DNA from 2 places in the Ensifer sp. 2TAB8 genome. Region 1 is predicted to be linked to the other one. Evidence: predicted binding sites of a transcription regulator. Region 1 holds the regulator's gene; the other holds the start of a gene.
What was found. The regulator LexA, encoded in region 1, represses DNA repair genes until DNA is damaged. The targets are predictions, from matches to a motif close to TGTTCNNNNTGTGTTCNG.

Region 1 (8,276 bases):
CGCCCGCAAACGGATCGGCGGCCTCCCCCTGTCCGCCGCTCGGCATCAGCGTGTTCACGGCCTCCTGGCATTTGAACATCTCGCTGACGGCCTTCATCGAATCACGCAGGCTGAGGCTCGCCACCACACGACCTTCGAACGCCAGCGCCAGCGTATTCTTGCGCACGAATTCGGTGAAGAAGTCGGTATTGGAAAAATTGACGACCAGAGCCTTCGAACCCGTGAGGTCCACGCCGAACGCAACGGCCGGCCACTGGCGGCCGCGGTCGAGCTGCAAGGCAACGTCATACTCTCTTTGCGGCTCGATCGATTTCCAGGTGGCATTGCCGATCGAAAGAAACGCCAGGTTCGCCGATCCCTTTGGATAGAAGCCGATACGAAGAATCGCGCCGGCGTCATAGCTCGTCGCCGCGTAGCACGAGCCGCCCAAGGACGGATCGGAACCGACCGTCCAGGCGTTGATCCGCTTCCAGATATTCGAACGGCCCTCTTCAGCAGAGGCCGCTCCGGCCGCCACCAACAGACCGAGAACCGCCAACGACAATCTATGCATGCAACCACCCCACTTTCCCCGCAAAGTTATCGTATTTTTGCAACCTGTCGAGACAATGCGGCGCGATCACAACAGGGATTTGCGCACTCCAACAGGGAGGACATTGACTGGCACAACCGATGCGAATGCGGGTCGGCCGATCGCACCAGGATCAAGGGCCTTGCCGCCGCGCACCTCTGGCGCAAAACGGTCACAGCCTGAACTCAAAGACCTGTTGAACACATGAGAGTGATCGCCAAGTTTGCTGGACTTCGGAACGAAAGCGCGGTTCACATCGTTAACCGCCCCGTAGTCCCACCCTTGCCTCAAAGTGGACGATCACCGTGCTTGCCGCCCTGCTTCTCGCTTCGATAGTCGCATCGCCTAACATGCCTGACGTCAAGCTCAGTGCCGCCACGGTCGATGAACTGCAGACGGACTTCGAAAGCGCCGTACCCTGCCACCAGATTGATGGACGCAACGTGTGGAAGGGCGCCATTGCGTTCTACATCCAGTCGTTCGTCTATGACGGCGACACGCCCGTGGCAACCGATGCGGCGGACGCGGTGCTTCCCGAAGACAACAGCGCCGAGACGGTGAAGGAATTCGAAGACGCCTGCGCCGCCACGCAGCCGGCCTGACCCTCGCCATCAGAACGCTCGCGATTCGCCCGATGCGGTCCAATGCGGCCGTTGCCGGCCACACAATCATCACCCAAACCCGCTTTGCTCCCGTAAAAGTGACCAATCAGCACGCGCAGTCGCGCCAATTGACTGAATTCACGGAATTTTAGGCACTTGCAGAACACATATGGAACAGATAGTGTCTGTTCTTGATTTGTTTCACGCCTTCTGGAGCGACGTGCCATGCTGACCCGCAAGCAACAGGAATTGCTTCTGTTCATTCACGAACGCATGAAGGAGTCGGGCGTCCCGCCGTCATTCGATGAGATGAAGGATGCGCTCGACCTGGCGTCGAAGTCCGGCATCCACCGTCTGATTACCGCGCTCGAAGAACGCGGGTTCATTCGCCGTCTTCCGAACCGGGCCCGCGCGCTCGAGGTCATCAAGCTTCCGGAAGCCTACGCGTCCAGCCAGCAGCAGCCGCGTCGCGGCTTCTCGCCGAGCGTGATCGAGGGAAGCCTCGGCAAGCCGCCGGCGGCAGCCCCTGCCGCACCACCGAAGCCGGCGCCGGTGGCCGAAAACACATCAGTTTCCGTGCCGGTCATGGGCCGCATCGCTGCCGGTGTGCCGATCTCGGCGATCCAGAACAACACGCACGACATCACCGTTCCGCTCGACATGATCGGCAACGGCGAACACTACGCCCTCGAAGTCAAGGGCGACTCGATGATCGAAGCCGGCATCTTCGACGGCGACACCGTGATCATCCGAAATGGCAATACCGCCAACCCCGGCGATATCATCGTGGCGCTCGTGGATGACGAGGAAGCGACGCTGAAGCGATTCCGACGCAAGGGCGCATCGATTGCGCTTGAGGCCGCAAACCCTGCCTACGAGACACGGATCTTCGGGCCTGATCGTGTGAAGATCCAGGGCAAGCTCGTTGGGCTGATCCGCCGCTACCATTGACCTCCAGAAAAAATCGGCACTCTGAAGAGCCTCGCTGCCGCTTGGGGTAGCGAGGCTCTTCTTGTTTATCCGATAACGCGCCGCTTACTCGTGGATGGTGTATTCACCGAGTTCGCAAAGGTCCTGCGTATCTTCGGTCGTATCAAGGCCCGAGTCCTCTTCGAATTCGAAGCGCATGTCGTACTTGCAGACATCCCGACCGTCAGCGATGGTGATCTCCATGTTCTCGCCGGGGTTCAGAACCTGCCGGCCGAATACATCGTCTTCCCACTCGTTGACGCCCACCGGCGACGTGTAGAAGTTAGTCAGAACTGCATTTGTGTTGTTCTTCAGCTTGAAAACCAGGTCCTCTGCCCGCGCCTCGAATGTGGTCGCAGCAAAGAGGGCCAAGGCCGTCAGGACAAGTTTCGTTTTCATATAAGCCATTGCCTCCGCTTGATGATGACGGACGCTATCGATGCGGCTGATGTCAGCGGAGTCATCGTTCCCCCTCTACCGATTTCACCGAAGCGATAAGATCCGCAGGGGATTTAGAAGACGTGGCTTGTGCGGGCGTGTGGCACGCCTGAGCGAAAGCTCCCAGGTGTCTCAACCCGGAGTAAGCTGAGGAAGGCAATCGTTCCGACCTCCTCTTGAAGCATTGCTGCACGCTGGGCAGGAGCAATCGACATTGCCAGACGTTCTGCCTGTGGAAAGCGCCCGAACCGCAAATTCGCTTTGTGCTTTTTCCGAAAATGCCTCTTGCGGATTTTCTGCAATCATTCTAAATCCCCGCCAACGCTCGGTTATCCGAGCCGTGAGGCCTCGTGGCGGAGTGGTGACGCAGAGGACTGCAAATCCTTGTACCCCGGTTCAATTCCGGGCGAGGCCTCCAAATACATTCACCAATATAATCAATATGTTGCAGTCGTCGCGAAGCGGAAAAACACCGCTTCCGCGTAACGCGATGTTGCTACGAGATTCCCTTGCTTTCCCTGCACTTCCACGCGGCGACGGCGGATCCATACGACATGAAATGCGACATGTTCACAGCGAATCCTGAGCCAGAAACCCGCTCACCAGCTGCAGGTGCTTGAACCCCGCTTCTCCTTCGCGCCGCCTACGAACACGTCGCAGGTCACTGTCTCTGCGGAAGGCTGTCATAGCGCCCTCCGGGCCGCCCTGTGAGCGTCCATGAGGGTCGCGACGGGATCGGTCGCTGCCACTTCATCGCCTTCTGCAAGAAGCGCTCGTCCCTCACATCGATCTCGGCGAGCGCGATTCTGACGACAATCTCGCCGATCTTTTCGAGGCTCAGCACGTACTCCCGATGCTGTCTGCCGCCCCTAAAGAGGCGCGGCCCCTTGTCGAACTTGGACGTGGCGCGGAAAGAGCTCCCACACACCAAACCCTTCAAAGAACGCATAAATCCGTCGACGACGTATTTCGACATCGTGGCCAACAAAACATAGTCGTGCTGCGGCGGCCACAACATGGCGTCGACCTTCCGAATTAAGCAACTTCTAAAGTTACGCTTGAAGCCGCTCGCAACCGTGGCATTCTTACCGGCGATCGAGGGGGAGGTATTTGGATGCTGAAGGGTAGAACGTTGCTCTTCGCCGACATCATCGGCAGGTTCGGTATCTGCGCGTATTTCGCAATCGCGATGTTGCGGCGCATCGTTCACGCCGCGCAAATCGTGGTGAAAGACGAATGGCAGTCGGCTGACGTCTTGGCGTTGACTTCAACCGCCGCCACCGTCCTATTCCTCGGAATGGTCTGCGTGGTAGCCATTACGCGCTTGCCCCCGATCAAAGCAGCCACTGGCTTCGAGCCCTATTTGACCGCGATGGCAGGAACATTTCTTCTCGGGCTGATCGCATACTTACCCGAGCCCGCCGATACAGGCTTGGCGCTTCAAATGGCCGGCACGGCTATGATCGTGGTCGGGATGGTTTCGTCAGCCTTCGTTCTTTTCTGGCTCGGTCGCGCCTTCAGCATCATGCCGGAGGCCCGGACCTTGATAACGGGCGGCCCCTACTCGGTTGTTCGCCACCCGCTCCATCTAACGGAAGAGATCGCCATCATCGGCTTGATCGTCCTCAATCTTTCTGTCTGGTCAGTACTTCTTGGGGGTGTCCAGTGGCTGCTGCAATTTCGCAGAATGATCAACGAGGAACGAGTATTGCAGACCGCGTTCCCCAGTTATGGCGCCTATGCACTCGACGTCCCGCGCATTCTTCCATTCATGAACGCGGGTAAGCTGCGATCAGCACAGTGAAGCCAAGGTGGGATTTGCTCGTTCTGATACCGGATGAACGCGACGCCGGAGCCGTTGCCGCCATAACCGGTTGAGGCGGCGGATCGGCGAGACAGGCGGGATCCAGTCAGAAGGCCATCAGCACACCACCACCGCGTGAGCTGCGGCCTCCGAAAAATCACCACATTGGTGAAGCGTGCTGCGGCAATGTCTTCCTTCGAAGGCATTGCGGTTCTGCAAATATCGGCCTCAGCACCAGGGCGTCGTGTGTCCCGTCCACGGCCGCACCAGTCCCTCGTTTACGAGGACGCGTCCGATGGATTGATCGCCGCGAGTGACCAGCCGCAGCTTTTCACCGGCCTTGGCGTCCTGACGACTGTTCGCCGTTTCCAGCCTGAAGTCACCTGCGTTCAGCAGTTCGCGCAGGCGCTGCTTGGCGTAAAAGCCGCGCGAACGTTCCTTGTCGCAGCTTGCCTGGCGAATACGCGGTGCATCGACGTCCGCCACGCGGATCGTGTCTCCGTGGTAGAGGAAAGTGGCGCCGTCGATCACGCAGTTGTCGTTGCGAATCCCACAGAAATAAAACTGATCCGTGCGGATCGATGCCGTTTTGACTTCCTCATTCGGCCGCACCGCGGGTGTCGGCGCGTTCGCGCCGACGTCCACCGACGGCACGGGAGCTGCAAGCGCAACTCTTGTCACGGGGGTTGGCTTTTGCTTCTCCGCTTGCTGCGCGGGACGCCCGTCCGCTTTCTGCGCGACACGTGCGGGCTTCGGCTTCGAATCATGACGGGACGTGAACGCCACCACATCCGATACCACCGGCCAGTGCTTCAGTTCGGCGCGATGATCATAGGCGACTACGCCGCCGACGATAGCCGCGGCGGCCAGATACCACGGCGCCATACCGCCTTGCTTGCCCTTGCTCCGGCCGGAATTCCTGCTTCGACGTTTCGTAGTGGCTTTGGCCATGCGTCCTCATCCTGATTCGCGACCGCATTATGCGTTTGATGCGTTGCCGAAAAGTTTTCGGCCGCCCCCTCAATAGGCAGATGCAGGTTCGGAATCAGGCGGCAGAAGAATCGAACGAGACAGGTCGGTGCGGTTCGGCGCTGACGAAGACGGCCACCGAGAGACGGAAGCGACGATTTTGGCTCACGACCCCTTCGACGAGTTTGTGCGCCCGCGCCAACGCGCCCACCAGACCGCCAGACGGCGGCGGCGGCGGCGGACGGATGGGAGATCGTGCGAAAGAACGATGAGGCCCAGCGGTATCATCCAGAAGCCGAGCACCGGCAGAAAGCCGAGAAAGCCGCAGAACACCAGGAGCGAGCCCAACAGGATACGCAGCAGTGGCGATTCCGGCAGCGTGATGCGCCATTTGCCGAGCACGATCTGTCGTGTCTGCGGATCGATCCCGAAATGCATCTGCTTCCTGTTTTTGTTCATCATTCCCTATCCGGCGTCTTTTCCCACAATTGGGGACTTCTCCACAGCCTCGCAACCGAACTTGTCACTTTTTTTGAAAAAACCGCTTGGCAAATCAGAAAAGCATGCGTATTAGCAGCCTCACTTCTGAAGCGCACAGCAAACAGCGGCGCGGATGATCCCTGGTAGCTCAGCGGTAGAGCATTCGACTGTTAATCGACAGGTCGCCGGTTCGAATCCGGCCCGGGGAGCCACTTTCTAAAAGAGCCATTTGCAGAGATGCAGATGGCTCTTTTTCATTTTGCACCTAAGTTCCCCGGGTGAGCAATCCCAAACCTAGACGGTATTCATGACAAAGGCGGCGCCCATCATCGTCTGGTTCCGCAAGGACCTGCGTCTTGCCGACAATCGCGCCCTTGCGGCCGCGGTCGGTGAGGCTCCCGTCATTCCGCTCTATATCCGGGAGCCGGACGAAAGCGGCAACGGTCCGCTGGGGGCTGCGCAGCGATGGTGGCTGCATCATTCGCTGGAGGCGTTGAGGGCTCGCCTCGCCCAATTCGGCTCGCAACTCATTTTCCGCTCCGGCGACCCGCTGGACGTGCTCACCGACGTGGCGCGCAAATCAGGAGCGCAGCGCGTTCATTGGAATCGCCGCTACGATCCCTCGGGCATCGCCACCGATACCACCTTGAAGAAGGCGCTCTCAGCTCAGGGGATCGCCACCGAGAGTTTTGCCGGACAGTTGCTGCATGAACCTATGCGCCTGCTGACGACGACCGGCGGCCCCTATCGCGTGTTCACGCCCTTCTGGCGCGCCCTCGATTCAAAGTTTGAACCGGCTCCGCCAATCGACGAACCGCAACAAATCGTGTCACCGGAAACCTGGCCGTCGTCCGAACCGCTTGGCCAATGGTCGCTTCTGCCAACAAAACCGAACTGGGCGGCCACGTTCAGCGAAATATGGACGCCGGGAGAAAAAGGCGCGGCCGCTCGCCTCGACGAATTTATCGACGAAAAGCTCAAAGATTACAAAGTTCGCCGGGACCTTCCTGACGCTGACGGCACGTCCCTGCTCTCTCCCCACCTTGCCCTCGGGGAGATATCGCCGGCGCAGATTTGGCACGCGACACAAGGGTTACAGACCGAAGGCGGTGAAGGTGTCGCCACCTTCCGAAAGGAGGTCGCCTGGCGCGAGTTCTCCTACCATCTGCTGTTTCACTATCCCGAACTCCCCCGGCGCAACCTCGATCGCCGATTCGATCATTTCCACTGGCTTGACCACGAAGGCGACTTTTACCTGTGGTCCAAGGGCCTGACCGGATTTCCGATCGTCGATGCCGGCATGCGCCAGCTCTGGCGGCATGGCTATATGCACAACCGCGTGCGGATGATCGCCGCGTCCTTCCTCATCAAGGATCTCCTGATCGACTGGCGAAGGGGAGAAGCCTGGTTTCGCAACACGCTGGTGGATGCGGATCCGGCAAATAATGCAGCAAGCTGGCAATGGGTCGCGGGATCAGGCGCCGATGCGGCACCGTTCTTCCGAATTTTCAATCCGGTTCTCCAGGGCGAAAAATTCGACCCGGACGGCGCCTATGTAAAGCGCTTCGTGCCGGAACTCGAACGTCTGGAGCCGCGCTACATCCATCGCCCCTTTGCTGCTCCGGCCGCACTCCTCGCAGATGCCGGCATCGAACTCGGCGCGACCTATCCAAAGCCGATTGTCGACCATGCCATGGCCCGGGACCGCGCGCTCGCGGCGTTCCGCGAGATCACAAGCGCGCCGAGAGAACCGTAGCGAATACAGGCCCCCGGTAGAATTCCACGGTTGGCGTCTCAGGCGAATGCCGCTACGCTCACCCTACGGATGCAACAGCTGAGGGGGTGGTGTATGCGTGAGCTGGAAGCAAGTCTCGCCGCGTTCAACGGCGCACAGGAGCTTTCTGCCGAGAATCTCTCGATGGTCCTCAGGGACTTCCCATTGAAGGCACGGATGGTGCTCGGCGCGCTCGTGCATCTTCAGGCCGGGGTCTTGATGCTCACGGCTCCGGATGGCCGCAAACTTGTGATCAGGGGCAAGAGAGCAGGCCCGAGCGCGATCCTCACGCTGAACAACTGGAACCTGCCGCAACGCGCCGTGACAGGCGGCACCATCGGCGCTGCCGAGAGCTATATCGACGGCGACTGGGACAGTCCCGATGTGGGCGCCTTTCTCGAACTCTTCCTCATCAATGCCGAGATCGGCAAGCATTTCCCGAACCGGGCGCGCGGCCTGCTTCAGCTGATCGAAAAGTTCCTGCATTGGCGCAATGCCAACACGAAGTCCGGCGCGCGTCGCAACATCTCCGCTCACTATGACCTCGGCAATGCCTTCTACCGCGAATGGCTCGACCCGAGCATGACCTATTCATCGGCGCTCTACGCAACCGGCGCCAACGATCTCCGCTCCGCGCAGGCGGCCAAATATCGCGCGCTGGCAGAAGCG
Region 2 (8,276 bases), on a different contig from region 1:
GGGCGAAACGACCGTCAAGGACGCTTTCGACACGATCGAGAAGGAAGGCAACGAGCTGCTCGCTCGTTTCGCCAAGACCGCCGGCTGATCTCCCATGTCGACCGCGACAGATCTCCTCCCCGCAGCGCGGGGAGGAACCGGAACCCGGACCGGGAGGCGTCACTTCGGCGCCTTCCGGTCTTTCGGTGGCCAGTCGAGTGGCGAAGGGGAAAGTGCTGCCAAGCGCGTGCAGTTCTCATCGCCGTTCCTGCCCTACCTCTTCCTCGCGCCGCAGCTCGCGATCATCTTCATTTTCTTCTACTGGCCGTCGGTCCAGGCGATCCAGTCGTCCTTCTATCTCGAGGACCCCTTCGGCTTTGGCTCGACCTTCGTCGGCATGACCAACTATACCGACGTGCTGAAGTCGGGCGAATATCTCGGAATTGCCCGCTTTACCGCCGTCTTCACAGCGCTGGTGACATTCTTCGCGCTGTCGATCGGCCTGCTGCTCGCCGTCAAGGCCGACGGCGTCATCCGCGGCAACGCGGCCTACAAGACGCTGCTCATCTGGGTCTATGCCATCGCGCCGCCGGTCGCCGGCCTCATCGGCATGATGTTCTTCGATCAGCATATCGGCCCGATTGTCGAGCTCGCCCGCTGGTTCGGCTGGGACATCAAGGTTGGCCTGAAGTACTTCGACACCGCGTTTTCCATGGTGGTCGTTTCGGTCTGGAAACAGATCCCCTACAACTTCATCTTCTTCCTCTCAGGGCTCCAGGGCATTCCGGTCTCGGTGCGCGAGGCAGCGGCGATCGATTGCCGCTCCGGCTTCCGTCGCTTCTGGACGGTGATCCTGCCGCTGCTCGCGCCGACCGCCTTCTTCCTTTTGATCATCAACGTCACCTATGCGCTGTTCGACACCTTCGGCGTCATCGATGTGATGGTGAAGGACAAGGCCGCCAACAATCCGATCACCCTTGTCTACAAGGTCTACATGGACGGTTTCCGCGGCAACGATCTCGGCGGCTCTTCGGCCCAATCGGTGATCCTGATGCTGATCGTTTTCGTTCTCACCATCTTCCAGTTCCGCTTCATCGAGCGGCGCGTGCACTACAACTGAGGTCGGGCCGATGTATCGCACCAAGATTTTCGACCACATCATCCTGCTCTTCGGCGTCTTCATCATGGTGGCGCCGGTTGTCGTCGCCTTCATGACCTCGACGCACGAGGCGGCCGATATCCACCGCAACGGCCTGAGCCTCACCTGGGGCGGCCATTTCGTCGAGACCTATCAGACCGTGCTGACGCGTCAGGGCGGCTTCACCGGCAAGATCACCGGCTTCAACATGATGCTGAACTCGATGATCCTCGGGCTTGGCTTCGCCGTCGGCAAGATCGTGCTCTCCATGCTCGCGGCCTATGCGCTGGTCTACTTCCGCTTTCCGCTGGCGACGTTCTTCTTCTGGGTGATCTTCACGACGCTGCTCCTGCCGCTCGAAGTGCGCATCCTTCCCTCCTACGAAGTGATGAACACGCTGAGGCTGACGAACACCTATACCGGCTTGATCGTGCCGCTGCTGGCGTCTGCGACCGGCACCTTCTATTTCCGGCAGTTCTTCAAGTCGGTGCCGGACGAGTTGCTGGAGGCGGCGCGCATCGATGGCGCCGGGCCGTTCAAGTTCTTCATCGACGTGTTGGTGCCGCTCTCGCGCACCATGATGGCAGCGATCTTCATCATCATGTTCGTCTACGGCTGGAACCAGTATCTCTGGCCCACGTTGATGACCACCGACGAAGGCTTCTTCACCCTGGTGCGCGGCATCAAGCAGATCCTTCTCGTCTGGGTCGGCTCGAACATTCCTGACTATAACGAGGCCTTTGCGCTGGCGATCCTCGCCATGCTGCCGCCTGTGATGATCGTGGTGATCTTCCAGCGCTGGTTCATCAAGGGCCTGACCGAAAGCGACAAGTAAGCGGAGCGGCGGCGGGACAAAAGGTCCCGCCCGCTTCTGAAACGACACCAAATTTACGGAGGCAGCCATGGCGGCCATTACCATCGCCGAGGTCTCGAAGATCTATCACGGCAATGTCGAGGCGGTGAAATCCGTCTCGATCGACATCGAGGACGGCGAATTCATCGTGCTGGTCGGCCCGTCCGGCTGCGGCAAGTCCACGCTCCTGCGCATGGTCGCTGGCCTTGAAACGATCTCCAAGGGCACGGTCACGATCGGCTCGCGCGTGATCAACGACGTCGATCCGGCCGAGCGCGATATCGCCATGGTCTTCCAGAACTACGCGCTCTATCCGCACATGACTGTTTACGACAACCTCGCCTACGGCCTGAAGAACCGGAAGACCCCGAAGGCCGAGATCGACGCCCGTGTCGCCGAAGCCGCACGCATGCTGGAGATTGAGCCCTATCTTTCCCGTAAACCCCGCGCGCTCTCCGGCGGCCAGCGCCAGCGTGTCGCCATGGGCCGCGCCATCGTACGCAAGCCGGCGGCCTTCCTGTTCGACGAGCCGCTCTCCAATCTCGATGCCAAGCTGCGTGTCTCGATGCGCGGCGAAATCAAGCGCCTGCAGAAGCGCCTCGGCACGACCTCGCTCTACGTCACCCACGACCAGCTCGAGGCGATGACGCTCGCCGACCGGCTGGTGGTTCTGAATGGCGGCCGCATCGAGCAGATCGGCCGGCCGCTCGACGTCTACCACCGTCCGGCCTCGACCTTCGTTGCGAGCTTCATCGGTTCGCCGGCGATGAACCTCGTCAAGGGACACATCGAAGGCGGCAGCCTGCAGATCGGCCTCCACCGGATAGACCTCGCCGGCCGCGCGCCGGTGGAGGGCGCTGTGACCGTTGGCCTGCGCGCTGAGGATCTCCGGCTTGCCGGTGTCGGCGAAGACGCGATGCTGCTCCAGGTCGACTATGTCGAGGAACTGGGCGCCCAGCGGCTCGTGCATGGCACCGTCGAGGGCCAGGCCCTCACCATCGCGCTGTCGCCGGAAACGCCGCTGTCGGGCGATCTCGCTGTAACCATCGCCGTCGACCGCCTGCATTTCTTCTCGCCGGAGACTGGCAAGCGGCTGGAGCGCGGCACGTCGTTTGCGGGCGAAGCCTCGGCGCAGACCCTTCGTCTGGAGACCGCATCGTGATCTTTGAAATCGTAGAGCAGCTAGCCGTTCCCTCGCTCGAACTGCGCGAGGGATTTGCGTCGATCGTGCGCACCATTGCGGCCCATGACGCCGCCATGGGCGCACGCCCGGAGATGAACAGCATCGAGGTCGGCGGCACGCCTTCGTCGGATACGCCGCTCGCCTTTCCGTTCACCGTTGCTGCCTGGAACCTGGAACGCTGCCTGTTCCCGGCGGAAAGTGCCGCGCATCTGGCCGCAACGAATGCTCCGGTCGTCCTGCTTTCGGAAATGGACAACGGCATGGCCCGTACCGGCCAGCGTCATCCGACCGCCGAAGTCGCCGATACGCTCGGCATGCAATACGCCTATGGCATCGAGTTCATCGAGCTTGGCCTCGGCTCCGACACCGAGCGCGAATTCTGCGAGGACGATTTCAACGCCAAAGGGTTTCACGGCAATGCGCTGATGGCATCGATGCCGCTCGGCCGTCCGTTCCTGTTACGCCTGTGGGGCGAACGCCTCTGGTTCACCGATGGCGAGCAGCCGCGCCTTGGCGAGCGCTTTGCGATCGGCGCCGTCATCGAGACCGAGGCGGGGTCCTTCGTCGCCGTCGCCACTCATCTCGAAAGCGCAACGACCGCCGTCTATCGCGAGCGCCAGGTCAAGGAATTGATCGATGCCCTCGACGAGACTTTCCCGGGCCTGCCGGTGCTGATCGGCGGCGATCTCAACACCGGCAACCACGCCGGCGGCGACTTCGAGGCCGAAGGCCTCTTTGCCGTCAGTGCCGCACGCGGCTTTACCCGCCACGGCGGCTCGCTCGACATCATGACCACGCGTCCGAGCCTCATCACCCGCTGGCCGGAGCGGGCGATGAAGCTCGACTGGTTCCTGTCGCGCGGTTTGAAGATCGGCGAGACCCGCGTCGTCCCCTCGCTCGATGAAACCGGTCGTCCGCTTTCGGACCACGATCTCATCACCTGCGCCATTGAGGGCTTTGAATAGGCTCGCCTCTCCTTGCCTAAGGCGCGCCCGCATTCTACATGTCGAGGGCTTTGCCAGTGCGGCAGAGGGCAGCGGTTTTCCGTCCTCTTCCGTTCCGGCGGTTTGAAATCGATCACGGCTATCCGTGATCCATGAGGGATGGGTAGATGGCGAAAATCGTCAATGTCGGGGTCCAGATGGACCATGTCTCGGGCATCAACATCGCGGGGGATTCCACCTTCGCCATGAGCCTCGAGGCACAGTCGCGCGGCTATCGTCTCTTCCACTATACGCCTGAGAAACTGTCGCTGCGCGACGGCAAGGTCTATGCGAGCGCGCAGCAGATGACGCTGCGCGACGTCAAGGGCGATCACTTCACGCTTGGCGAAGCCGAGCGCGTCGATCTTTCGACGATGGACGTCATCCTGCTCCGCCAGGATCCGCCCTTCGACATGGCCTACATCACCTCGACGCATCTTCTCGAGCGCCTGCATCCGAAGACGCTGGTCGTCAATGATCCGGCCTGGGTGCGCAATTCGCCGGAGAAGATCTTCGTCACCGAATTTGCCGACCTGATGCCGAAGACGCTGATCACCCGCGACCCCGCCGAAATCGCCAGCTTCCGCCAGGAGATGGGCGACATCATCCTGAAGCCGCTCTACGGCAATGGCGGCGCCGGCGTTTTCCATTCGACGCGCGACGATCGCAACCTCTCTTCTCTTCTGGAAATGTTCGGCCAGATGTTCCGCGAGCCCTTCATCGCCCAGGAATACCTGCCGGCGGTGCGCAAGGGCGACAAGCGCATCCTGCTCGTCGACGGCGAGCCGGTCGGCGCCATCAACCGCGTTCCGGCCGAGCATGACGCCCGCTCCAACATGCATGCCGGCGGCCGCCCGGAGCCGACCGAACTGACGGCGCGCGAAAAGGAAATCTGCGAACGCATCGCTCCGGCGCTGAAGGCCCGCGGCTTCCTCTTCGTCGGCATCGACGTCATCGGCGACTACATGACCGAGATCAACGTGACCTCGCCGACCGGCATTCGCGAAGTCAAGAAGTTCGGCGGCGCCGATGTCGCCAGCCTTCTCTGGGATGCGATCGAGCGCAAGCGCGCCTGATCGGCGCTAGCGGATAGACTACTCCGGTCGACGAAGCGTGCTGCGGGCCTTCGCCCGCGGCCGTTTGCCGGAACTGCACCTTTGTCGGTGCGTCCGCCTCCTTTCGAATGTTCTGTAATTGTTCTTGTTTTTGTGCGTTATCCGTGCAAGGCTTCTGTCTGCAACTCTGGGCGGTTGCGGCGCCCGATAGCCGGGCTGCCTGGGCGAGGGGGCAAGCATGGTCGCGCGCGTCAGCACGGTGGCATTTCAGGGTATCGAGGGACTGCCTGTTGACGTGCAGGTGATGGTCGCGCCGGGCAAGGTCGGCATGCAGATCGTCGGCCTGCCGGACAAGGCCGTCGCCGAAAGCCGCGAGCGGGTACAGGCCGCGTTGCATGCCTCCGGTCTCGCCCTGCCGGCTAAGCGGGTCACCGTCAATCTCGCGCCCGCCGACCTGCCGAAGGAAGGCAGCCATTTCGACCTCGCCATCGCACTCGGGCTGATGGCAGCCCTCGGCGCCATCCCCGGCGATGCACTGGCGCCATACGTTGTGATCGGCGAACTCAATCTCGATGGCACCATTGCCGCAGTTGCCGGTGCGCTTCCTGCGGCAATCGGCGCCAATGCGCTCGGCAAAGGGCTGATCTGCCCGGCCGAAAGCGGACCCGAGGCGGCCTGGGCCGGGGCCGAGATCGATATCCTGGCGCCGCGCAGCCTGATCGCCATCGCCAACCATTTCCGCGGCACGCAGGTGCTTTCGCGGCCGGAGGCCGCAATCCGCTCGGGCGCATCTAACCTGCCCGACCTCGCCGATATCAAGGGCCAGGAGAGCGCCAAGCGCGCGCTTGAGGTGGCCGCTGCCGGCAACCACAATCTCTTGATGGTTGGCCCGCCCGGATCAGGCAAGTCGATGCTCGCCGCCCGCCTGCCGTCGATCCTGCCGCCGCTCAATCCGGCCGAGCTTCTCGAAGTCTCGATGATCCATTCGATCGCCGGGCAACTGCCGGGCGGCAAGCTGTCGGACCGGCGGCCGTTCCGCACGCCGCACCACTCCGCGACCATGGCGGCCATGGTCGGTGGTGGCTTGCGCGCCAAGCCCGGCGAGGCCTCGCTCGCCCATAACGGCGTGCTGTTCCTCGACGAGTTTCCGGAATTCTCGCCGCAGGTGCTCGACGCGCTGCGCCAGCCGCTCGAGACTGCCGAATGCATCATCGCCCGCGCCAATCACCGGGTGAGCTATCCCGCCGCGATCCAGCTCGTTGCCGCCATGAATCCCTGCCGCTGCGGGATGGCCGGCGAGCCCGGCCGCAGCTGCGCCCGCGGGCCGCGCTGCATGTCCGACTATCAGGCGCGTATCTCCGGTCCGCTGATGGACCGCATCGATATCCGCATCGACGTGCCGGCCGTCAGCGCCGCCGATCTGCTGAAGCCGGCGGCGGCCGAAATCAGTGAGGTCGTTGCGCGTCGTGTCGCTCGCGCCCGTGCCATGCAGATCGACCGCTTTGCCGTCCTCGGCCGCGCGGACCTGACCAGCAATGCCCGCGCGTCGACCTCGCTGATCGAGAAGATCGCAGCACCCGACGCGGCGGGGCTGCAGCTTCTGCGGGATGCGGCCGAAAAGATGAAATTCTCCGCCCGAGGTTACCATCGCGTGCTGAAGGTCGCCCGCACCCTCGCCGATCTCGACGGTGCCGCAACGGTCGGCCGTATTCATCTTGCCGAAGCGATTTCCTATCGGATCGCCGGCGAGCGGCTGCAGGCGGCGGCATAGCGATCGCCCCAGTGCGGCAATCGATCCATGTTTTCTTGTTTTGAGGTTCCGACACTATGTTCTCCCCCAGGCATAGCCGCTGCTCGAAACGCTTGGACGCGCTGATCAGTCTTGTGATGGACGGGTCTTTCCCGGGTCAGCGCCGCGCTTGTCGATCTCGCGCGATGCGGATGAGGTGTATCTCACCGCCGCCGCAAACTCCGGTACAATCATCCTTGAATTAGCCGACAGGGAGTGAACCGGATGACGGATGCATCAGACGGCAGAAGAACCGATCGCGCCGAACGTCTGATCAAGGCGCCGCCATCAGTCATCTATGCCGCGCTCATCGATCCCGTTGCCGTTGCGGTCTGGTTGCCGCCCGAAGGCATGAAGGGGCAGGTGCGTACTTTTGAGCCCCATGTCGGCGGCCTCTTCCGCATGGAACTGATCTACGAGGCGCCGGACGACAGGACGCAGGGCAAGAGCTCGGAGGACACCGACATTGTTTCTGGCCGCTTCGTCGCGTTGGAGCAGGATCGGTGCGTGGTGCAGGAGTCCGAGTTTCAATCCGACGATCCGGCCCTTGCCGGGACGATGCGGATCACCTGGGCGCTGGAGCCGCTGGCAGATGGCACCCACGTCAGCGTCACCTGCGAGAACGTGCCGGAGGGGATTTCCAAGGAGGATCACGACGCCGGCCTTCGCTCGACGCTCGCCAATCTCGCTGGCTTCACCGAGCAGGCTGGCTGAAGCGGGGCTGCCGGCCGCAAGGCAGAACGAAAAAAGGGCGCCCTCGGCGCCCTTACGGAACGTTGGAGAGCAGTGGACTAACCACCCAGACCCTCGAACAGCACCGTCGAGAGATAGCGCTCGGCAAAGGATGGGATGATGACGACGATGGTCTTGCCGGCATTTTCCTCGCGCTGGCCGACCTCGATCGCGGCGGTCAGTGCTGCGCCTGCAGAAATACCGACCGGCACGCCTTCAAGTCTTGCGACGAGGCGGGCGGCCTCGATCGCTTCAGTGCTGTTGACCGTGACGATCTCGTCATAGACCGTGGTGTCGAGGATCGCAGGGGCGAAGCCCGCGCCGATGCCCTGGATCTTGTGCGGCCCGGGATTGCCGCCGGAAAGCACGGGAGATTCCTCCGGCTCGACGGCGATGACCTTGATCGACGGCTTGCGCGCCTTCAGCACCTGGCCGGCGCCGGTAATCGTGCCGCCTGTGCCGATGCCGGACACGAAGATGTCGACAGCACCGTCGGTGTCGTTCCAGATTTCCTCTGCCGTCGTCCTGCGGTGAATTTCCGGATTGGCCGGGTTTTCGAACTGT

Region 2: AB4Z53_RS04305 (YifB family Mg chelatase-like AAA ATPase) is a predicted target of LexA. The motif match lies at 5,321-5,338, and genes of this name have one in related genera.

What each region holds. Positions count from the first base shown of each region.
Region 1 is NZ_JBFRGB010000007.1:234,195-242,470, forward strand. Features, by position in the region: gene AB4Z53_RS14855 (hypothetical protein) at 1-553, opposite strand, end outside; gene AB4Z53_RS14860 (hypothetical protein) at 922-1,173, shown strand; gene lexA (transcriptional repressor LexA) at 1,399-2,124, shown strand; gene AB4Z53_RS14870 (hypothetical protein) at 2,209-2,541, opposite strand; tRNA gene AB4Z53_RS14875 (tRNA-Cys) at 2,925-2,998, shown strand; gene AB4Z53_RS14880 (hypothetical protein) at 3,242-3,598, opposite strand; gene AB4Z53_RS14885 (methyltransferase family protein) at 3,695-4,384, shown strand; gene AB4Z53_RS14890 (thermonuclease family protein) at 4,613-5,335, opposite strand; gene AB4Z53_RS14895 (hypothetical protein) at 5,519-5,812, opposite strand; tRNA gene AB4Z53_RS14900 (tRNA-Asn) at 5,971-6,045, shown strand; gene AB4Z53_RS14905 (cryptochrome/photolyase family protein) at 6,141-7,589, shown strand; gene AB4Z53_RS14910 (class I SAM-dependent methyltransferase) at 7,683-8,276, shown strand, end outside.
Region 2 is NZ_JBFRGB010000001.1:875,310-883,585, reverse strand. Features, by position in the region: gene AB4Z53_RS04335 (extracellular solute-binding protein) at 1-88, shown strand, start outside; gene AB4Z53_RS04330 (ABC transporter permease subunit) at 95-1,099, shown strand; gene ugpE (sn-glycerol-3-phosphate ABC transporter permease UgpE) at 1,110-1,952, shown strand; gene AB4Z53_RS04320 (sn-glycerol-3-phosphate import ATP-binding protein UgpC) at 2,020-3,132, shown strand; gene AB4Z53_RS04315 (endonuclease/exonuclease/phosphatase family protein) at 3,129-4,118, shown strand; gene gshB (glutathione synthase) at 4,265-5,212, shown strand; gene AB4Z53_RS04305 (YifB family Mg chelatase-like AAA ATPase) at 5,430-6,962, shown strand; gene AB4Z53_RS04300 (SRPBCC domain-containing protein) at 7,206-7,694, shown strand; gene cysK (cysteine synthase A) at 7,772-8,276, opposite strand, start outside.